3 regions of the Allobosea sp. 05T439 genome follow, and region 3 is predicted to be linked to each of the others. Evidence: predicted binding sites of a transcription regulator. Region 3 holds the regulator's gene; each other region holds the start of a gene.
The links. Region 3 encodes LexA, which represses DNA repair genes until DNA is damaged. Its sites were predicted from a motif close to TGTTCNNNNTGTGTTCNG; they were not measured.
Positions count from the first base shown of each region.

Region 1: the regulator LexA is predicted to act here: its motif matches at 2,841-2,858, upstream of AC1DIO_RS06620 (single-stranded DNA-binding protein).
Region 2: the regulator LexA is predicted to act here: its motif matches at 2,533-2,550, upstream of AC1DIO_RS30590 (ImuA family protein).

Region 1 is NZ_JBFTKP010000004.1:229,309-234,672, reverse strand. It holds gene uvrA (excinuclease ABC subunit UvrA) at 1-2,548, opposite strand, end outside; gene AC1DIO_RS06620 (single-stranded DNA-binding protein) at 2,945-3,481, shown strand; gene AC1DIO_RS06615 (VOC family protein) at 3,964-4,398, opposite strand; gene AC1DIO_RS06610 (SRPBCC family protein) at 4,501-4,995, opposite strand; gene AC1DIO_RS06605 (ArsR/SmtB family transcription factor) at 4,998-5,351, opposite strand.
Region 2 is NZ_JBFTKP010000046.1:8,351-15,720, reverse strand. It holds gene AC1DIO_RS30605 (DUF1236 domain-containing protein) at 1-401, opposite strand, end outside; gene AC1DIO_RS30600 (hypothetical protein) at 1,254-1,532, opposite strand; gene AC1DIO_RS30595 (hypothetical protein) at 2,219-2,476, shown strand; gene AC1DIO_RS30590 (ImuA family protein) at 2,587-3,339, shown strand; gene AC1DIO_RS30585 (DUF6504 family protein) at 3,254-4,777, shown strand; gene AC1DIO_RS30580 (error-prone DNA polymerase) at 4,774-7,370, shown strand, end outside.
Region 3 is NZ_JBFTKP010000012.1:126,420-133,772, forward strand. It holds gene gltA (citrate synthase) at 1-205, opposite strand, end outside; gene gltX (glutamate--tRNA ligase) at 475-1,893, opposite strand; gene AC1DIO_RS16200 (ComEC/Rec2 family competence protein) at 2,052-3,710, shown strand; gene AC1DIO_RS16205 (hypothetical protein) at 3,817-4,284, shown strand; gene lexA (transcriptional repressor LexA) at 4,278-4,982, opposite strand; gene AC1DIO_RS16215 (molybdopterin molybdotransferase MoeA) at 5,064-6,275, opposite strand; gene moaC (cyclic pyranopterin monophosphate synthase MoaC) at 6,272-6,760, opposite strand; gene trpC (indole-3-glycerol phosphate synthase TrpC) at 6,757-7,353, opposite strand, start outside.

The sequences.
Region 1 (5,364 bases), on a different contig from region 3:
CGCCGCCGGACAGCGTGGTCGCCTGCTGGCCGACATGGACATAGCCGAGGCCGACGCGGGAGAGCGTTTCCATCTTGTCGCGGATCGAGGGCACGGCCTTGAACAGGTCCTTCGCCTCCTCGACGGTCATGTCGAGCACATCCGCGATCGAGCGCTCGCGGTATTTCACCTCGAGCGTTTCACGGTCGTAACGCTTGCCCTTGCAGACATCGCAGGTGACGTAGACGTCGGGCAGGAAATGCATCTCGATTTTGATGACGCCGTCGCCCTGGCAGGCTTCGCAGCGCCCGCCCTTGACGTTGAAGGAGAAGCGCCCCGGCTGATAGCCGCGCGCCTTCGCCTCGGGCAGGCCGGCGAACCATTCGCGCATCGGCGTGAAGGCGCCGGTATAGGTCGCGGGATTGGAGCGCGGGGTGCGGCCGATCGGCGACTGGTCGATGTCGATGACCTTGTCGAGATGCTCCATGCCCTCGATGCGATCATGCTGGGCGGGATGCTCGATCGAGCCGTTGAGCTTGCGGGCGACGGCCTTGTAGAGCGTGTCGATGACCAGCGTCGACTTGCCGCCGCCGGAGACGCCGGTGATGCAGGTGAAGAGCCCGAGCGGGATCTCGACGGAGACGTCCTTGAGGTTGTTGCCCCTGGCGCCGACGATCTTGAGCGAACGCCCCTTCTGCGGTTTGCGGCGCTTGGCCGGCACCGGCACCGAGAGCTCGCCCGTGAGGTAGCGGCCGGTCAGCGAGTTCGGGTCGGCCAGGATCTGCTCCGGCGTGCCCTTCGAGACGATCTCGCCGCCATGGATGCCGGCTCCGGGGCCGACATCGACGACGTAGTCGGCGGTCAGGATCGCGTCCTCGTCATGCTCGACGACGATCACGGTATTGCCGAGGTCGCGCAGGCGCCGCAGCGTCCCGAGCAGGCGCTCATTGTCGCGTTGGTGCAGGCCGATCGAGGGCTCGTCCAGCACATAGAGGACGCCGGTGAGGCCCGAGCCGATCTGCGAGGCGAGGCGGATACGCTGGCTCTCGCCGCCCGAGAGCGTGCCGGAGCCGCGCGCCAGCGTCAGATATTCCAGCCCGACGTCGAGCAGGAAGGTCAGGCGGTCGCGGATCTCCTTGAGGATGCGCGTCGCGATCTCGGTCTGCTTCGGCGTGAGATGGCGCGGCAGATCGGAGACCCAGGCCAGCGCATCGCGAACCGAGAGGCGGGAAATCTCGCCGATATGACTACCGGCGATCTTCACCGCCAGCGCCTCGGGCTTCAGGCGAAAACCGTTGCAGGCGGCGCAGGGCGTCTCGGACATGAAGCGGCCGATTTCCTCACGCGCCCAGTCGGACTCCGTCTCCTTCCAGCGCCGCTCCATGTTTGTGATGACGCCCTCGAAGGGCTTCTTCACCTCATAGGCGCGCAGGCCGTCATTATAGGCGAACCGCACCGGCTCGGTGCCGGTGCCGAACAGGATGGCATCGTGCGCCTGCTTCGGCAGCTCGGACCAGGGCTTGGTCATCGAGAAGCCGAAATGCTTGGCGAGCGCGTCCAGTGTCTGGCCGTAATAGGGCGAGGTCGACTTGGCCCAGGGCGCGATCGCCCCCTTCTTCAGTGAGATGGAATTGTCGGGCACGATCAGATTGGCATCGATGCGCATCTCGTGGCCGAGACCATCGCAGGTCGGGCAGGCGCCGAACGGGTTGTTGAATGAAAAGAGCCTGGGCTCGATCTCGGGGATGGTGAAGCCGGAGACGGGGCAGGCGAATTTCGAGGAGAAGGTGATGCGCCTGGCCTCGCCGCTCTCCTCCTTCTCGTCGGCATATTCGAAGACCGCGATACCCTCGGCGAGCTCCAGAGCCTGTTCCAGCGAGTCGGACAGGCGTGCGGCGAGGTCGGGGCGTATGACGATGCGGTCGACCACCACGTCGATGTCGTGCTTGAACTTCTTGTCGAGGGCGGGAGCGTCCGGGATCTCGTAGAACTGGCCGTCGATCTTGACGCGCTGGAAGCCGCGCTTCAGCCAGTCGGCCAGTTCCTTGCGGTATTCGCCCTTGCGACCGCGCACCACGGGCGCCAGCAGATAGCCGCGCGTCTTCTCCGGCAACTCCAGCAGCCGGTCGACCATCTGGCTGACCGTCTGGCTCTCGATCGGCAGGCCCGTCGCCGGCGAGTAGGGGATGCCGGCACGTGCCCAGAGCAGGCGCATGTAGTCGTGGATCTCGGTGACGGTGCCGACTGTCGAGCGCGGGTTCTTCGAGGTCGTCTTCTGCTCGATCGAGATGGCCGGCGAGAGCCCGTCGATCTGGTCGACATCGGGCTTCTGCATCATCTCGAGGAACTGGCGGGCATAGGCCGAGAGGGACTCGACATAGCGGCGCTGGCCCTCGGCGTAGATCGTGTCGAAGGCGAGCGAGGATTTGCCCGAGCCTGAAAGGCCGGTGAAGACCACGAGCTTGTCGCGCGGAATCGCCAGGTCGACATTCTTGAGATTGTGCTCGCGCGCGCCGCGCACGGAAATCACGCGTGCATTCGGATCGGCCGCGCGGTTGCGGTCGAACATGTCCTCAAGCGTGGCGGCTTGTTCAGCCAAAGAGGTCTTGCGGGCCATCGGGGCGTCCGTTCGGGTAAGGCGTAGAGATAGGGCAAATGCCCGGCCATGCCAGCCTCACGGCGGTCTGGCAGGCATGAATATCATGCAGCGGGATAGGCTGCTGTCTTTCTCCTGACAATTCGCGTCAGGAGTAGGGCGTCCGGTTTGGCGATCGGTGCCGCCGTCCGCCGAGGCTCGTCCGACCTCCGGCGGCTGCCTCGCGAATCCTGATGAAGACAGGGGACAACTCTGCAAAACGAGCTTGAACAAAGCAAGAACATTGTTGATAGTGACGTCTGCGGGCGCTAGGGTCCGGCTCCGGTCGTCGATCGGATTTGCAGATGTGCGCAGGAAATGGAGCCTCTCATGGCTGGTAGCGTCAACAAGGTCATTCTGGTCGGTAATCTCGGGCGCGACCCCGAGGTGCGCCGGCTCGGCAGCGGCGAGCCGGTCGTCAATCTGCGCATCGCCACGTCCGAGACCTGGCGCGACAAGCAGTCCGGTGAGCGCAAGGAAAAGACCGAGTGGCACTCGGTGGTGATCTTCAACGAGAATCTCGCCAAGGTCGCGGAGCAGTATCTGAAGAAGGGCTCGAAGGTTTACATCGAGGGCCAGCTCCAGACGCGCAAGTGGCAGGATCAGTCCGGCGTCGAGAAGTACACGACCGAAATCGTGCTGCAGCGCTTCCGCGGCGAACTCACCATTCTCGACAGCCGCGGGCAGGGCGGATCGGACGAGTATGGCGAGGGCGGCGGTTCGGTCGAGGACCGTTCGGGCGGCGGCGGTTCCTTCGGGCGTTCGAGCCCGATGGGCAGCGGTGGCGGCTCGCGCCAGCCGGCTATGTCCAGCGGCGGCGGCGGGCGTTCGTCGAGCACCCACCTGGACGACGATATCCCGTTCTAGGGCAAGCGAGGGCGAACCGCTTTGCGGATCGCAATCTCCTCAGGATCAGAAGGTCGCTCCCGACCGTTCGGAGCGGCCTTTTTGTTGATATCCGAAGGACGGGGCGGCTCTCCCTCCATCATTGCCAAGAGCGGCAAGCGGCATTCGATGACTTAGATCGCGAATCTCGGTGCGAGATTGCATTTATTCGCGCTCGAGCAGTCAGACCCGACCGCCGTCCAGGCGCGAAGGACCGTCTATCGGGCACCCGCAATAACGAGTGGGCTGAAGCTGCGCTGTCGCGCAAGCTGAGGAACGGACTTGAGCGCGGAGCTTCCCGACCTTCTAGAACGTCAGGCGCGTCTGACGCGCGCGCCGGGCCTAGCCGTGACTGCGCGCCGCTTAGAACATCGGACCGGATATCATATCCGGTCCGATGTTCTAAGCTTCTGTGTTTGCATCGGCTTTCCCGAAAACCGCAATCTACTTTTCGGGCCGATGCTTTAGCCGTCATAGGCCCTCTGAAGCGCGGCGATGTCGATCTTCTGCATCTGCATCATCGCCTGCATGGCCCGGCCGGCCTTCTCCTGTTCGGGACTGCTCAACAGCTTGGGCAGCACTGACGGGATGACCTGCCAGGAGATGCCGAACCTGTCCTTCAGCCAGCCGCATTGCTGGATCTGTCCACCGTCTCCGAGCCTGTCCCAGTAGTAATCGACCTCGTCCTGGGTTTCGCAGTTCACATAGAGCGAGATCGCTTCCGTGAACTTGAAGCGTGGGCCGCCATTGAGTGCCGTGAATTGCAGGCCTTCGAGCTCGAAGGATGCGGCCATAGGCGAGACGCCGCCGAGCTTCGAATTCTTGAAGATGGAGGTGTAGAATTTTGCCGCCTCCTCAGCCTGGCCATCGAACCACAGGAACGGGGTGATCTTCTGCATGGTCGTCTCCTCCTCTTGCTTGCTGAGCGCGGGGCGGTCGCCCGAATGCTGCGAGTGCAGGGCTTCCGGAACTGATCGGTGAAACGGCTCAGGTGGAATGGCTCAGGCGGCCTGCCGCCTTTCAGCGAACAGGGTGTCGAGCTTCCCGTAGCTTGCGGCGACGCCTTCCTTCATGCCGCTCCTGAGCGCGCCGTCGCGGGCCTCGCGCGAGGAATAGAGTACGGTCAGCGCGAGTTCGGTCTTGCCCGCCTGCTCCGTCAGAACCAGCGTCGCGATGGCCTCGCCCCCGGTCCAGTCCTGGTCGAACAGTTCGGTTCGGACGATACGCTCAGGGCGCGCGATCTCGCGGTAGATCCCGCCCATTCCCATCACGGTGCCGTCCGGTCCGTGCCAGACGTGGCGGAAGCTGCCGCCGACCCGAAAATCGACCTCGCAATGCTGCAGTGACCAGCCTGGAGGGCCGCTCAACCACCTCTTCAGCAGCTCAGGCCGGTTCATGGCCTCGAAGACCAGCTCGCGCGGTGCGTTGAAGAGGCGGGTCATCAGGACCTCGCGGTCGCTGGGCGTCGAGACGGACAGATCGGCGGTCGTCATCATCGTCACTCTCCTTTGGGTTTCATGCCTTTCTCGGCCTTCATCTCGTCGAGAAGGAGGTCGAGGCGCTGGAAGGTCGTCTCCCAGAACTGGCGATAGCCTTCGAGCCAGCCATTTGCGTCGGCGAGAGCTTGGGGCTCGAGCCGGCAGGGGCGACGTTGTGCGTCCCGTCCGCGCGAAATCAGTCCAGCGCGCTCCAGCATCTTGAGATGCTTGGAGATGGCCGGCTGGCTCATAGCGAAGGGCTGGGCCAGCTCGGTCACCGAAGCCTCGCCAAGGGCGAGGCGTGCCAGGATCGCCCGCCGTGTCGGATCGGCCAGGGCGGCGAAGGTGGTGTCGAGCCGGCTGGATGGCGTCATTTAATTACCAATT
Region 2 (7,370 bases), on a different contig from region 3:
CGGGTCTTCGGCTCGACCAGCACCGTCTGATCGTTCACGACGGTGTAGCGATACTGGGTTTTTCCGTATCGAGCCGGAACCTCTCGATAGGTGACGGTTTCGGGAAGAGTAGCGCCGACCACGACCTTCTCGCGGTAAGTCACCGAAGGCACCTTCTGCTCCTTCACATAGGTGCGGAACTCGGTGCGCTGGTCGGCCGCAATGCCACCGACGATCGCGCCAGCCGCGGCGCCACCGCCTGCTCCTACCGCGGCTCCCGCTGGCCCCCCGACAATCGCACCGCCGACAGCTCCGGTTCCTGCGCCGGCGGCGGCCCCACCTGCTGCTCCGGAGCTGGACTGCGCAAACACGGTCGCAGGCATGGCTGCCAGTGCAGCAACAAGAACAATCTTCTTGATCATAGTCGATCTCCTGTTAGCCCCCGCCAGCGAGGAAACGACATGCTAAGTTGTTGGTTCCATGAATAATTATTCATGGTCGGCATTTTCGGGCTGGCCCCTGGGATGATGCGGGAGGTGGCGATCGGTGTGTTCTTCTGCCCGCGTGATCATCAAAGGGGGCGATGGGAGATTGCGAACCGTCTCCCGAATTCCGCGGAATGCATCCGCAGCTACACTCTAGGCGGCGCAATGGGTGAATCAGCGCCGCCGCCCGTTCTTCACAGCATAGCGAGACGCGAAGGAGCGGGAACCGTCGTGGCGCAATGGGATTTTGATTGGCGGCAGGGCTGGTGGTCGATGAGAAAGGCACTCCATCATCTCGTCCGTCTGAACGCGTAGTAGAACTTTCCCGCTACGAACCCGGCAAGCCGGAATAGGTCATCGAGACTATCGTCGCTTGGAAAGACGGCATTGTTCCTGTCTACGTCCTTCCATCTTGGGAGGATCGAGGGTTCGATGAACTTTCGGGTCCCTTCGAAACCAAAGAGGAAGCTGAGGACGCTTTGGCGCGAGCATCGTTGTGAGCCCGGCCGAGAGACGGAAATCGAGCCGATCACGGGGCGCGCTCTATCTCCACCGACGCCTGCACGGCTGAGCTTGAAGGCGATGCGGACCGAGCTCGCTATTCCCAAAAGGAAGAGGGCTGGCGGGCGGCAGATCGATCCAGCAATAGCCGCAAAATCAGTGGGTCCGGTTCCGGTTATGAATCCACGAGTTTGGAGGGATTTATATGAGTTCCGCCCGCTTGCAGATCATCTGGCGCCGCATCCCGCCAGCGTACTTGGCTGTAGAGCCTCGGCCAGGCCCGTGCCTTCAGGCGTCCTCCTTGTCCGGGCCGGTAGGCGTCTGGTGTCCGCGCTCCTCTGGCTGCCGTCTGCACACGCCTCGCGTATGAGTCTCGATCGCGGCGAGCGCTGCGTCTAACGAGCAATACGGCCCCGGCGAGAGTGTTGCCATAGCACCCAGAGCTCGGCCCGACGGGATTACGCGGAAGCTTCCGGACAAGGCCAGCTCGACATGCCCGGCGTTACGGCCGAGCAAGTCGATGAGGTCCCAGCTTGTCGAGCTCATTTGCTTGATGATGAGATCCATGAAGGCTCCTCCGCCCCAACGGTCACCCACCGATAACAATCCAAGCTCGAACAGGTTGCGCGGACGGTCTTCGAATTTCGGGCTACGGACGCGGGAAGCGATMGCAGCGGCAATGAGTGGTCACCGACGGACCAGATGCCCCGAGGTGAATCTGAACCTTCCGCCCGGACCTAATAACCCGGTCGGAACCATCTGGATTGCGCTGAGGAGCTTGGCGCCCTCGTGCGCCCGGGCGTGCCTGCGCAGTTCCTGGATTAGATCTGTGAGAGGTCGCCAGAACCGGCACGGTTTCGCGTGGTTCGCCCTTTCCTTATGTCTTTCTCTTTCCATGCCGGGCTTTGGGACGCTAGCACGCGACCTCCAGACCAAAGGGCACGGCCTCTCCCAATCGGGGCCGGTGCTCGCTCCGCTCACAATGGCCGACCGGTTTGAAGCCGCAAGTTGAGTTCGCTCAGGGCGGGAATTCAAGCGAACTGGGCGCGGGCAGGCCAACGGCACCGTCGACCTGCTTCCGTGTCTTCGAGGAGAACGGAGGCATCCTGCTGCCTTCGGCCGGCGGCATAAGCACCGGTGAATGTGCCATCGAGGACCCGGGCGAACGATGCGCGTATTTTCCGGAACCCGAGGGCAGGTCCGATCGTTTGGGCCAGGGGCTGAGCTTGGTGGGAGAGACTTGGAGGTCCGCTATGCCTCTGACATTTGAAGCCGAGCCGGTGAACGCACCGGTGACCGCCGCGGATTATTCGGGTGATCCGCGTATCCAGAGAATTGCTAGGGCAATGTGTCGCGCTGCGCGGATAGACCCCGACCAGCCAGCCCGAGCTGTTGCGATTTTCAATATCATGCCTGCCGGACGATTGGAGAATGATCCGGCATGGACGTTGTTTCAGCGTCAGGCTGAACTCTTTGTCGCCATGAATCCGGATGTGGCTGGACCGCTCTGAGGCCTCAGAGCGGATATCGCATTGCTGACCTCATCTTGACTTCCGAGTAGTGAAGTAGGAACAAAAAGGGAACATGGCGGCCCGCCCATTTTCAGAGGACACCAACAATTGTGCGGTCCGAGCTCGCCATACAGTCTCTGCGCGAGCAGATCGCAAGGATCGAAGGCAGGAACCGGCGCGCGAAAGCGGTGCTTCCGTTTGGAGTCGCCGAGGTGGACGCGCGCCTCCCAGGCGGCGGACTGGCGCTCGGAGCGCTGCATGAAGTGGCTGGCGGCGGCAACGGCGCGATCGACGGTGCCGCGGCCGCACTGTTCAGCGCGGGAGTTGCTGCCCGCACCCGGGGGAGGGTCCTGTGGTGCATCACGCGGCCGGACCTCTTTGCTCCCGCCTTCGCGCAGGCCGGACTTGTCCCTGATCGGGTGATCTATGTCGAAGCCGGTGACGACAAGGCAGTCCTTTCCTGCATGGAAGAAGGACTGCGGCACGGTGGACTTGGATCCGTCGTGGGGGAAGTCGCCCGCCTATCCATGACCGCCTCTCGTCGGCTGCAACTGGCCGCGGAGGGGACCGGGTCGGTCGGAATTGCCCTTCGCCGTTGGCGGCGTCAGGCGGAAGCCGCCGATTTTGGTCAACCGACAGCGGCCATGACGCGTTGGCGGATCTCGGTGATGCCATCCTCGCCGCTGCCGGTTCCCGGCGTGGGACGGCCTCGCTGGCTGGTCGAGCTCATCCGGGCCCGTGCCGGCGACAGTGCAGATTTCGAGTTGGAGGCGTGCGATGACACGGGTTGTCTCGCTCTTCCTGCCGACCTGGTCCACCGACCGGGCGCGGCGGAAGGCTGGCGACGCAGCGCCTCCGCCTGAGGTGCCGCTCGTCCTGATCGGCCGCGACGGAAACAGGCGAGTGGTGCTGGGAGCGGATGCTGCGGCTCAGGCCGCCGGTCTTTGCATCGGCATGCCCGCGACAAAGGCGCAGGTACTCGTTCCGGGTCTGATCGTCGAGGATGCCGATCCGGCCGCTGACGCCGATGGACTCGATCGGCTGGCTGTCTGGATTCTGGAGCGTATCGCACCTGTCGTCGCACCCGATCCGCCGGACGGCATCGTCATCGACTCGACCGGGGCAGACCATTTACACGGCGGCGAGAACGCTATGCTCGACGGGGTGATCGGTCGCCTTGCGATGTCGGGGATCGTCGCTCGGGCGGCGATCGCTGATACGTGGGGCGCCGCTCACGCACTGGCTCGTTACAGGACACGTTCGACGATCGTCGCCGCTCCAGGGCATGGACCATCCATCATCGCTCCGTTGCCGCTGGAGGCTCTGCGGCTTCCGTCCTCGGTTAGTGCCGGGCTGCGCACCTTGGGCTTCGAGCGGATCGGTGACTTGCTGGCGCAGCCGCGGGCGCCTCTGGCTCTGCGCTTTGGTCCGGAGCTTGGCCGCCGCATCGACCAGGCGCTTGGAGACCTCGCCGAGCTGATCAAGGCCATTCGGCCGCCCGACCTGATCGAGATTCGCCAAGCCTTCGCCGAGCCGATCGGCGCCGCGGAGACGATCGCGCGCTATATCGCCAAGCTCGTCGGGCAACTCTGCGAGCGCCTGGAGGAACGAGGGTTCGGCGCACGTCGTCTCGACCTCATCTGCCATCGCGTCGACAATCGTGCAGAGGCGGTTCGGGTCGGATTGGCCACGCCGGTTCGCGACGTCAGGCGACTGACGCGGCTCCTCTGCGAGAAGATCGATACGATCGAGCCGGGTTTCGGAATTGAGGTGATGACGCTGGCCGCGACCATCGCCGAACCGCTGGAACGCAAGCAGACCCACAACTCGCTTGTCGAAGCGAGCTTCCCGGACGTGTCTGACCTGGTCGACACCTTGGCAAACCGGGTCGGGKAGCGCGCCGTCTATCGTCTGGCTCCGGTCGCAAGCGACGTGCCTGAACGTTCCGTCTGCCGAATCCCGGCCATGGCGGCCGAGACGGGGGCGAGTTGGCCGGGTCATTGGCCGCGGCCATCCCGTCTGTTGCCTCAACCCGAACCGGTCGAGACCATGGCGCTGCTGCCTGACCAGCCCCCGGTTTGGTTCACCTGGCGGGGAATCCGTCGACGGGTGAAGCGCGCCGACGGTCCCGAGCGCATTTTCGGCGAATGGTGGAAGCGCGATGCCGAGCTGGCCGCGGTTCGCGACTATTTCCGGGTCGAGGATGATGCAGGCGAGCGCTACTGGCTCTATCGGGCGGGTGACGGTGAGCACGCTGCGACCGGCTCCCACCGCTGGTTTCTGCACGGGGTATTCGGATGAGTCGCCCGCGCTACGCTGAACTTCAGGTCACCTCGCATTTCAGTTTCCTGCGTGGCGCCTCCTCATGTGAGCAACTGTTCGCGCAGGCTGCGGCGGCTGGACTCGAGGCAGTCGCCGTTGTCGATCGCAATTCGCTCGCCGGGATCGTCCGCGCCCATGAGGCGGCCAAGGCAACCGGTGTTCGCCTCGTTGTCGGCTGCCGCCTCGATCTCGTCGACGGCATGTCTGTGCTCGTCTACCCGATTGACCGACCGGCGTATTCGCGGCTGTGTCGACTGCTCTCGCTCGGCAAGCAGCGCGGCGGCAAGGCAAAGTGCCATCTGGAGTGGCCCGATCTTGTCGCCTATGGCGAGGGGCTGATCGCTGTCCTCGTGCTTGATCAGGCCGATGCGGAATGCGCCTTCCGCCTTCGGCGCCTTCGCGATGCGTTCGGCAACCGTGCCTATCTCTCGCTGACGCTGCGCCGACGTCCGAACGACCAGCTCCGGCTTCACGAGCTGTCGAACCTCGCCACCCGGATGGGCGTGCCGACCGTCACCACCAACGACGTGCTGTTTCATGAGCCTGCGCGGCGCATTCTCCAGGACGTGGTGACCTGCATTCGTCACAACGTCACGATCGACGCCCTCGGCGGCCGGCGCGAACGGCATGCCGATCGCTACATCAAGCCGCCGGAAGAGATGCATCGGCTGTTCAGTCGCTACCCCGAGGCGTTGGCGCGGACGTTACAGATTGCTGATCGATGCCGCTTTTCGCTTGGTGAGCTGGCCTATCAGTATCCCGAGGAGCGAGACGATCCGGCGCTCACACCCCAGCAGACCCTGGACAAGCTGACCTGGGAAGGCGCCGCCGAGCGCTATCCCGAAGGCGTTCCGAAGAGCGTCGAAGCGGCCCTTCGGCACGAGCTTCGGTTGATCGAGAAGCTGGGCTACGCGCCATATTTCCTGACGGTGAACTCGATCGTTCGCTTCGCCCGGTCGAAGGACATTCTGTGCCAGGGCCGCGGCTCAGCGGCGAACTCGGCAGTCTGCTACGTGCTCGGCATCACCTCGATCGATCCGGGCCGCAACGATTTGCTGTTCGAGCGCTTCGTTTCGGAGGAGCGCCGAGAGCCGCCGGACATCGACGTCGATTTCGAGCATGAGCGGCGCGAGATCGTCATGCAGTGGATTTTCGACACCTATGGTCGCGATCACGCGGCCTTGTGCTCGACCGTCATCCGCTATCGCACCAAGGGCGCGCTCCGGGACGTCGGAAAAGCCCTTGGCCTGCCGGACGACTTGATTGGCACTTTGTCCTCGCATGTCTGGGCCTGGTCCGAAGGTGGCGTAGAGCCGCGCCATGTCGAAGAGCTGAACCTCAATCTCAAGGACCGTCGGCTTCGGCTGACACTCGATCTCGCGCGTCAACTCATGGGCGCGCCTCGGCACCTCAGCCAGCATCCTGGTGGATTTGTGCTCACCCATGACCGGCTCGACGATCTCGTGCCGATCGAGCCTGCCGCCATGGCTGATCGCCAGGTTATCGAGTGGGACAAGGATGATATCGATGCCCTGAAGTTCATGAAGGTCGACGTGCTGGCACTTGGCATGCTGACCTGCATGAAGAAGGGGCTCAATCTTCTGGCCGAACATAAGGGCATCAATCTCGACCTCGCAACGATCCCCGCCGAGGACCCGCGCACCTATGCGATGATCCGCAAGGCAGACACGCTCGGCACCTTTCAGATCGAGAGTCGCGCGCAAATGTCGATGCTGCCGAGGTTGAAGCCGCGGACCTTCTACGACCTGGTGGTCCAGGTCGCGATCGTTCGCCCTGGCCCGATCCAGGGAGACATGGTCCACCCGTACCTTCGACGGCGTGAAGGACTGGAGCCGGTCCACTATCCCAAGCCCGAACTGGAGAAGGTGCTGGGCAAGACCCTGGGTGTGCCCCTGTTCCAGGAACAGGCCATGCGCGTGGCGATCGAGTGCGCCGGCTTTACCCCGGGCGAGGCCGACATGCTCCGGAAGTCGATGGCGACCTTCAAGTTCACCGGAGGCGTATCGTCCTTCAAGGACAAGCTGATCGCGGGCATGGTCGCCAACGGCTACGAGGAGGAGTTCGCCGAGCAGACCTTCAAGCAGCTCGAAGGATTTGGCAGCTATGGCTTCCCGGAAAGCCACGCAGCATCATTCGCCCTGATCGCCTACGCTTCGGCGTGGCTCAAATGCTGGCATCCCGACATCTTCTGCGCCGCACTCCTCAACAGCCAGCCCATGGGCTTCTATGCTCCCGCTCAGATCGTCCGTGACGCGCAGGCGCATGGAATCGAGGTTCGTCCGATCTGCGCCAACGCGTCGAGGTGGGACTGCACGCTGGAGCCGACCCGCGACGACAGCCGCTTCGCGGTCCGGCTGGGTCTGGGCTTGGTGAAAGGGCTCGCTAATGCACATGGAGCGGCTATCGTCGCAGCGCGGGCTGATCAGCCCTTTGCTTCAATCGATGACCTCTGGCGACGTGGTGGCGTTCCCGTGGCTGCGCTCACGCACATCGCCGAGGCCGATGGCTTCCGACCGTGCTTCGGTCTGGCGCGCCGCGAGGCGCTGTGGGC
Region 3 (7,353 bases):
GGAGCAGAACGCCCTCGTCGCCATCGATATAGGTGATCTCCGACTCGCAGCTCGCGGTCGAGGTGAAGCCGGGGTCATAGGTGAACATCCCGGTTTGTGCGTAGAGCTTGCTGATGTCGATGACGGATGGGCCGATCGATCCGGTCTTGACCGTCAGGTCGACGGTCTTGCCGTCCACACTCAGCTGGCTGTTGGTTCCGCTCATCGATACCGATCCTTTCAGGCTCGCTGCTGATCAATCTTCGTTCCATCCGAGCCGGCACGAATGGGTGCCGGAACGGCAATCATCATCCGAGTGGCTCTGCGTAACGGCCATGTGACGGGATTGCAGGCAAAGGAAGGTACATCCGACTGATATTAAAGCAATATTCATACCGGGGCGCCGCTTCGGACACCCTCGGCATATGCGGCGTCACTAGCCCATTTGCCCTTGGGGTTCAACCAATCACAAAGGCGGGGCTGCCCCGCCTTTGATCACGTTTGATCGCTGAGACGAGCGAGCGTTTCCTCGCGGCCGAGCACCGCCATCACATCGAACAGGCCGGGCGACTGGCTCCGTCCGGTGAGTGCGGCCCGCAGCGGCTGCGCCACCTGTCCGAGCTTGAGGGCATGTTCTTCGGCGAAGGCCCGGACCGCGGCCTCGAGCGGAGCCGGTGTCCAGTCGTTCACCGCGGCAAGCTTCTCTGCCAGGCTGGGCATGCGCTGGCGGGCGCCCTCGTCGAGCAGCGTCGCCGCCTTCTGATCGAGTGCGAGCGGACGCTTGGCAAAAAGATAGGAGGCGCTGTCGAGCAGCTCGATCAGCGTCTTGGCTCGCTCCTTCAATCCCGGCATCGCAGCAAGAAGCTTGGCTTCGAGAGCCGGATCGAGCTCGGGGCCGAGGCCGTGCGCGGGGCCGATTTCCGGCAAGATGCTCTTCAGTGCATCAAGCAGGTCACGGTCATCGGACTGGCGCATGTAGAGCCCGTTCAGGCTCTCCAGCTTCGCGTAGTCGAAGCGTGCCGGGGAACGGCCGATCGAGGAAAGATTGAACAGCGAGACCATCTCTTCGGTCGAGAAGATCTCCTGGTCGCCATGGCTCCAGCCCAGCCGGAGGAGGTAGTTGCGCAGGGCCACCGGCAGATAGCCCATGGAGCGATAGGCATCGACACCGAGCGCACCATGGCGCTTGGAGAGCTTCGCGCCGTCCGCCCCATGGATCAGCGGGATATGCGACATGCTCGGCACGCGCCAGCCCATCGCCTGGTAGATCTGGGTCTGGCGGGCGGCGTTGGTGAGATGGTCGTCGCCACGGATGACATGGGTCACGGCCATGTCATGGTCGTCCACGACGACAGCGAGCATATAGGTCGGGTTGCCGTCGGAACGCAGCAGCACGAGGTCGTCGAGATTCTCGTTCTGCCAGACGACGCGGCCCTGCACCTCGTCCTCGACCACCGTCTCTCCGGTCTGCGGCGCGCGCAGGCGGATGACCGGCTTCACGCCGGCCGGCGCGGTTGCCGGATCGCGATCGCGCCAGCGTCCGTCATAGCGCATGGGACGGCCCTCGGCGCGCGCCTTCTCGCGCATCTCCTCGAGTTCCTGCGGTGTCGCATAGCAATAATAGGCCTTGCCGGCGGCGAGCATCTGCTCGGCGACCTCGCGGTGCCGGGCCGCACGGGCGAACTGGTAGACGGTCTCGCCGTCCCAATCGAGGCCAAGCCAGGACAGGCCGTCGAGAATCGCCGCGATGGCCGGCTCGGTCGAGCGTTCGCGGTCGGTGTCCTCGATGCGCAGCAGCATCTTGCCGCCATGGCGACGGGCATAGAGCCAGTTGAACAGCGCGGTACGCGCGCCGCCGATATGCAGGAATCCGGTTGGAGACGGCGCGAAGCGCGTAACGACCGCATCACTCATGAAAGGCAGGCTCCGGCAGGACGGGAAATGAGGCCGACAGAGCGGCAGAGGAACAAGACGTCGAAGGGACATGACAACCGACGCCGCCCCTGTAACATGCTGATGGGGCCGACGTTAAGCGCAAGATCGCATCTGGTTGGCTGACCGAGGGACGGCCTATGCGCGAGGCGCCGCCAGACCCGAGCCGGCTGCGCGGCGCGCGTGTTCGCGCCGTACCATTCCGCATTCCCGAGATATGGTTTCAGGACGCTGCCATTCGGTTGTTTCTCGCCGAATGGCGCGCGCGCTTCCTGGGCGCCATCGCGATCGAGGCCGGACGAAGAAGGCTGTTTCTCTGGCTGCCGGTGCTGATGGGAGCCGGCATTCTGCTCTATTTCGCGGCTGATCGCGAGCCATCCTTCTGGGTCCCGCTCTCCGGCTTTGGCGTCTCCGCTGCGATGGCAGCGCTGTCGCGCGCCCGACGCCCGGTCATGCTCGCTTGCGTCGGCCTTGCTGCCATCTTCGCCGGCTTTGGTGCCGCGGCCTGGCGCACGGCGACGATCGCAGCACCGATGCTCGATCGAATGCGCGTGGGACAACTCACCGGCTTTGTCGAATCGGTCGAGGCGCGCGACGCCGGCGCGCGCCTCGTGATCCTGGTGACCGGCATTGCCGGGGTGGAGCCTGAACGCCTGCCACGGCGGGTTCGGGTCAACGTCAAAGGTGGTTCGGTTTCGCCGGGCGATCACATCGCTGCCGTCGCGCGCCTCCTGCCGCCGCCCGGTCCAGTGCGACCAGGTGGCTACGACTTCGGGCGCGACGCCTTCTTCCGAGGGCTTGGTGCAGTCGGGACCATCCCCGGAAAGATCACGCTCGCCCCACCACCCTTGCAGCCACCGCTCGAGCTTCAGATACGCGCGACGGTCGACCGGGCGCGCAATGCCCTGACGGAGCGCATCGCCGGGATCGGGGGAGGGCAGGCTGGCGCGATGGCGGCGTCGTTGGTTACTGGCAAGCGCGGCCTCATCACGGAGGCGACCAATATCGACCTCCGCGCGGCCGGAATCTATCATATCATCTCGATCTCGGGCCTTCACATGGTGCTGGCCTCCGCCACGATCTTCGGCCTGGTCCGTGGCCTGCTGGCGCTATCGCAAACGCTGGCATTGCGCTGGCCCATAAAGAAACTCGCCGCCCTGGCCGCGATGCTCGGCGCCACGGCTTATTGCATCTTCTCGGGAGCCGAGGTCGCGACGGTGCGCTCGCTGATCATGACATTGGTCATGCTCGGTGCGATTCTCGTCGATCGCCCGGCGCTCAGCATGCGCAATCTGGCTCTCGCTGCGATGATCGTTCTGCTGCGCGAGCCTGACGCGCTGCTTGGTCCAAGCTTCCAGATGTCCTTTGGCGCTGTCGCGGCGCTGATCGCCTTTGCCGAGCGCTGGGAGGATCGCGGCCACTCCGAGGCGCCGGCGAACCTGCCTTGGCCGCTACGGCCGATCTGGATCGCGGTGGTCGGGCTCACGGTCACGACCGTGCTGGCGACGGTCGCAACCGCACCGTTCGGTGCCTATCACTTCCAGACCTTCAACCCCTTCGGTCTGCTCGGCAATGCGCTCGCCTTGCCCTTCGTTTCCCTGATCGTCATGCCTGCCGCTGTCTTCGGCGTGCTCGCCTATCCCTTCGGCCTGGATTGGCCGGCTTGGGCGCTCATGGGAGTCGCTTCGGACTATGTGCTGCAATCCGCGCGCTGGGTTGCGGGATTCGACCACTCCGCGGTGATCATTCCTGCATTCGGGGCCGCGGCGCTCGCATGCTTTGCCGCTGCGCTTCTCTGAATCACGCTCTGGACGACACCGCTGCGCTTCCTGGCCGTCGCCCCCCTGATCGCGGGACTGCTCGTGGCAGCGAAGCCCGACAGGCCCGACATCCTGATCGAACGCGATGGTTCCGGCATCCTGGTCCGCGGGGGCGATGGTCATCCTGGCGGGGCAACCGAGCCGCTTCGTGCTGCAGCAATGGCTGAACGCAGATGGCGATAATCGCCGGACTGACGACAACAGCCTGCGGGAAGGCGCGGCCTGCGACACGTTGGGTTGTGTCGTCCGCAGCAAGGATGGACGAAGCGTTGCCTTTGCACGTGATCGCCTGGCCATCGTCGAGGACTGTCGGCGCGCCGATCTCGTCATCACGCCGATTCCGTGGAACGCTCCGTGCGCAGCACGACTGATCGACCGCAGGGCATTGTCGCGCGATGGCGCGACCGCCCTTGTCGGCAACAAGGGCGGCTGGCGCGCCCATCTATCAGAGCAGGATGGTGTCGATCGTCCCTGGAGCCGCAAGCGGGAGCGGCCTGCAAGCACGCCGGCTTTGCCGCTGGCGGCTGTCGAAGAACACGAGCCGCTTCAGTAGCGCCGCATCAGGTTGACCAGGCGGCCCTGAATCTTGACGCGGTCCGGTCCCAGCACCCTTGTCTCATAGGCGGGATTGGCAGCCTCGAGCGCGATCGAGGAGCCGCGCTTGCGCAGTCGCTTCAGCGTTGCTTCCTCGTCATCGATCAGAGCCACGACGATATCCCCGGTATTGGCCGTGTCCTGACGCTTGATCACCACCGTATCGCCGTCGAGAATGCCGGCTTCCACCATCGAGTCGCCGCGAACCTCGAGGGCAAAATGTTCACCGGGGCCAAGCATGTCGGCAGGCAGTGCCACGGTATGGCTGCGGCTCTGGATGGCGGAAATCGGTGTACCGGCGGCAATCCGCCCCATGACCGGAATCGCAACCGTGGAGCGCACATCTTCGTCCGGGGGCGGTGCGATCGGCCGGACCTTGCCAAGCCCCCCTTGGACGACGGAGGGGCTGAACCGTCCGCGCGTCGCCTGAGGGCCGCCGGCCCCTTCGGGCAGCTTTATGATCTCCAGCGCTCGGGCTCGATTGGGAAGGCGGCGAATGAACCCGCGCTCCTCCAGCGCCATGATCAGGCGATGGATACCGGACTTGGAGCGCAGATCGAGCGCGTCCTTCATCTCGTCGAAGGAGGGGGGCACCCCTGTCTCGCGCAGGCGTTCCTGGATGAAACGAAGCAGTTCGAACTGTTTGCGTGTCAGCATGGTTCCCGCCGGCGCTCTTTGTATGGAATCGAAACAAAGCACGAACACCATACAGGTTCGCGTTGTGTTCCGCAAGCGCGCTCAGCGTAGGCGGATGATCCGGCAGTTGTCGCCTTTGTTTGCCGGCGCAGCAAACGATTCGCGAATGAGTAGCGCGTCGGCGCGGGCAAGAGTGGCCAGCATCGACGAATCCTGCTTGGCGAAGGGCGTTGCCAGCCATCCTTCCGGAGTGAGCGTCAGTTCCGACCTCATATAGTCTCGCCGCTCATCATTTGCCGGCAAATTTCTTCCGACGATTGCAGGCTCACTCAGATCGCGCTCCGGTTCCGGTACGCCCAGGAGGGTCCTGAGCAGGGGCACGACGAAGAGATGTCCGCAAACGATGGACGAGACGGGGTTTCCGGGCAGGCCGAGCGCGACCATGCGGCCGAGGCGGCCCATCATCATCGGCTTGCCCGGCCGCATGGCGATCTTCCAGAAGCCGAGCGCCATGCCTTGACCGATCAACGCTGCCTGGACGAGATCGTGCTCACCTACCGAGGCTCCTCCGAGGGTGATCAGCACATCGGCATCGGCCTTCCGTGCCTGGCCAATCTTGTCGGCGAGATCGGCATGATCATCGCGGGCAATCCCGAGATCGAGCGCCGTGCCGCCGGCCTGCTCGACCAGCGCGGCGAGCGCAAAACTGTTGGACGCGACGATCTGGTCGGGTCCAACCGGCTCGCCGGGCTGGACCAGTTCGTCGCCAGTCGCGAGGATCGCGACCAGTGGCTTCCGACGCACAGTGAGCATGGGGTGGCCCATGGCTGCCGCGAGGCCGAGGCTCGCACTGTCGAGCCGGCTGCCGGCGAGAAGCAACACCTCGCCCTCGGAGAAGTCCAATCCTGCCTGACGAACGAACTTGCCGCGCTCGGCGTCCTCGCGCACGCGGATCGTCGCAGTGCCGACGCCGTCCGCATTCTCCTGAATCAAGATCGTATCGGCGCCCTCCGGAATCGGAGCACCGGTGAAGATGCGAACAGCCTCATTGGAGCGGACCATCCCTGAGAAGGAACGACCGGCAGCCGATTCGCCGATGACACGCAATTCATTTGCCGGCGCAATATCGTCTGCGCGAACGGCGTATCCGTCCATTGCGGAGTTGGCAAAGGGGGGCTGGGTCCGAAGCGCCTGCAGGTCGGCGGCGAGCACGCGCCCTACGCATTGTGCGAGTGGCAGGGTTTCTGATGGTGTCGGTGCCGGAACGCTGTCGATTAGCGCCTTCAGGGCGACGGGGACGGGCGTGAGGCTCATCGCGCAGTTTCCGGGAGATCGAAGGTGCCGGATTTTCCACCTGACTTGTGGACGAGCCTGATGCCTTCGATCCGCATCGCCCGGTCGACCGCCTTGACCATGTCGTAAACTGTGAGGCAGGCGACGCCGACAGCGGTCAACGCCTCCATCTCGACGCCGGTCTGTCCCTTCATCTTGACCTCAGCGCTCACGCGCACCCCGGGCAATGTCTCGTCCAGGGTGAGGTCGACGCTGATCTTGCTGATCAGCAGCGGGTGACAGAGCGGGATCAGTTCATGCGTGCGCTTGGCGGCCATGATTCCAGCCAGGCGCGCCGTGCCAAGCACGTCGCCCTTCTTGGCGTCGCCATCGCGCACGATCGCCAGGGTCCCGGGCTGCATGACGACACAGCCCTCGGCGACAGCGATGCGCGAGGTCTCCTCCTTGTCGCCAACATCGACCATATGGGCCTGGCCGCTGGCGTCGAGATGGCTGAGCTTGCTCATGCTGCGCTGCGCGCAGAACCGGTCAGGAGATCACGGGTCGCAGCGGCGACATCGTCCTGCCGCATCAGGCTCTCGCCGACGAGGAAGGTGTTGACGCCGGCGCGCTGCAACCGTGCGATGTCGGCATGACTGAAGATGCCGCTCTCGCCAACGATGATGCGGTCCGCGGGGACGCGCGGTGCAAGTCTCTCGGTGACGGCGAGATCGACGGCAAAGCTGCGAAGGTCGCGATTGTTGATGCCGAGCAAGGGGCTGTCGAGCTCGAGGGCGCGATCGAGCTCAGCTTCGTTGTGAACCTCGACCAGCACGTCGATGCCGAGTGACTTTGCCGCCTCGTTCAGCGCGCGGGCTGTCCCGTCATCGACGCCGGCCATGATGATCAGGATACAGTCGGCGCCCCAGGCGCGAGCCTCGAAGACCTGATAGGGGTCATAGAGGAAATCCTTGCGCAGGGCGGGCAGGCCGCTTGCCATGCGCGCCTGCTGCAGGAATTCCGGCTGTCCCTGGAAAGAGGGGGCATCGGTCAGTACGGACAGGCAGGCCGCGCCGCCATCGGCATAGGCGCGTGCCAGCGATGGCGGGTCGAAATCGGC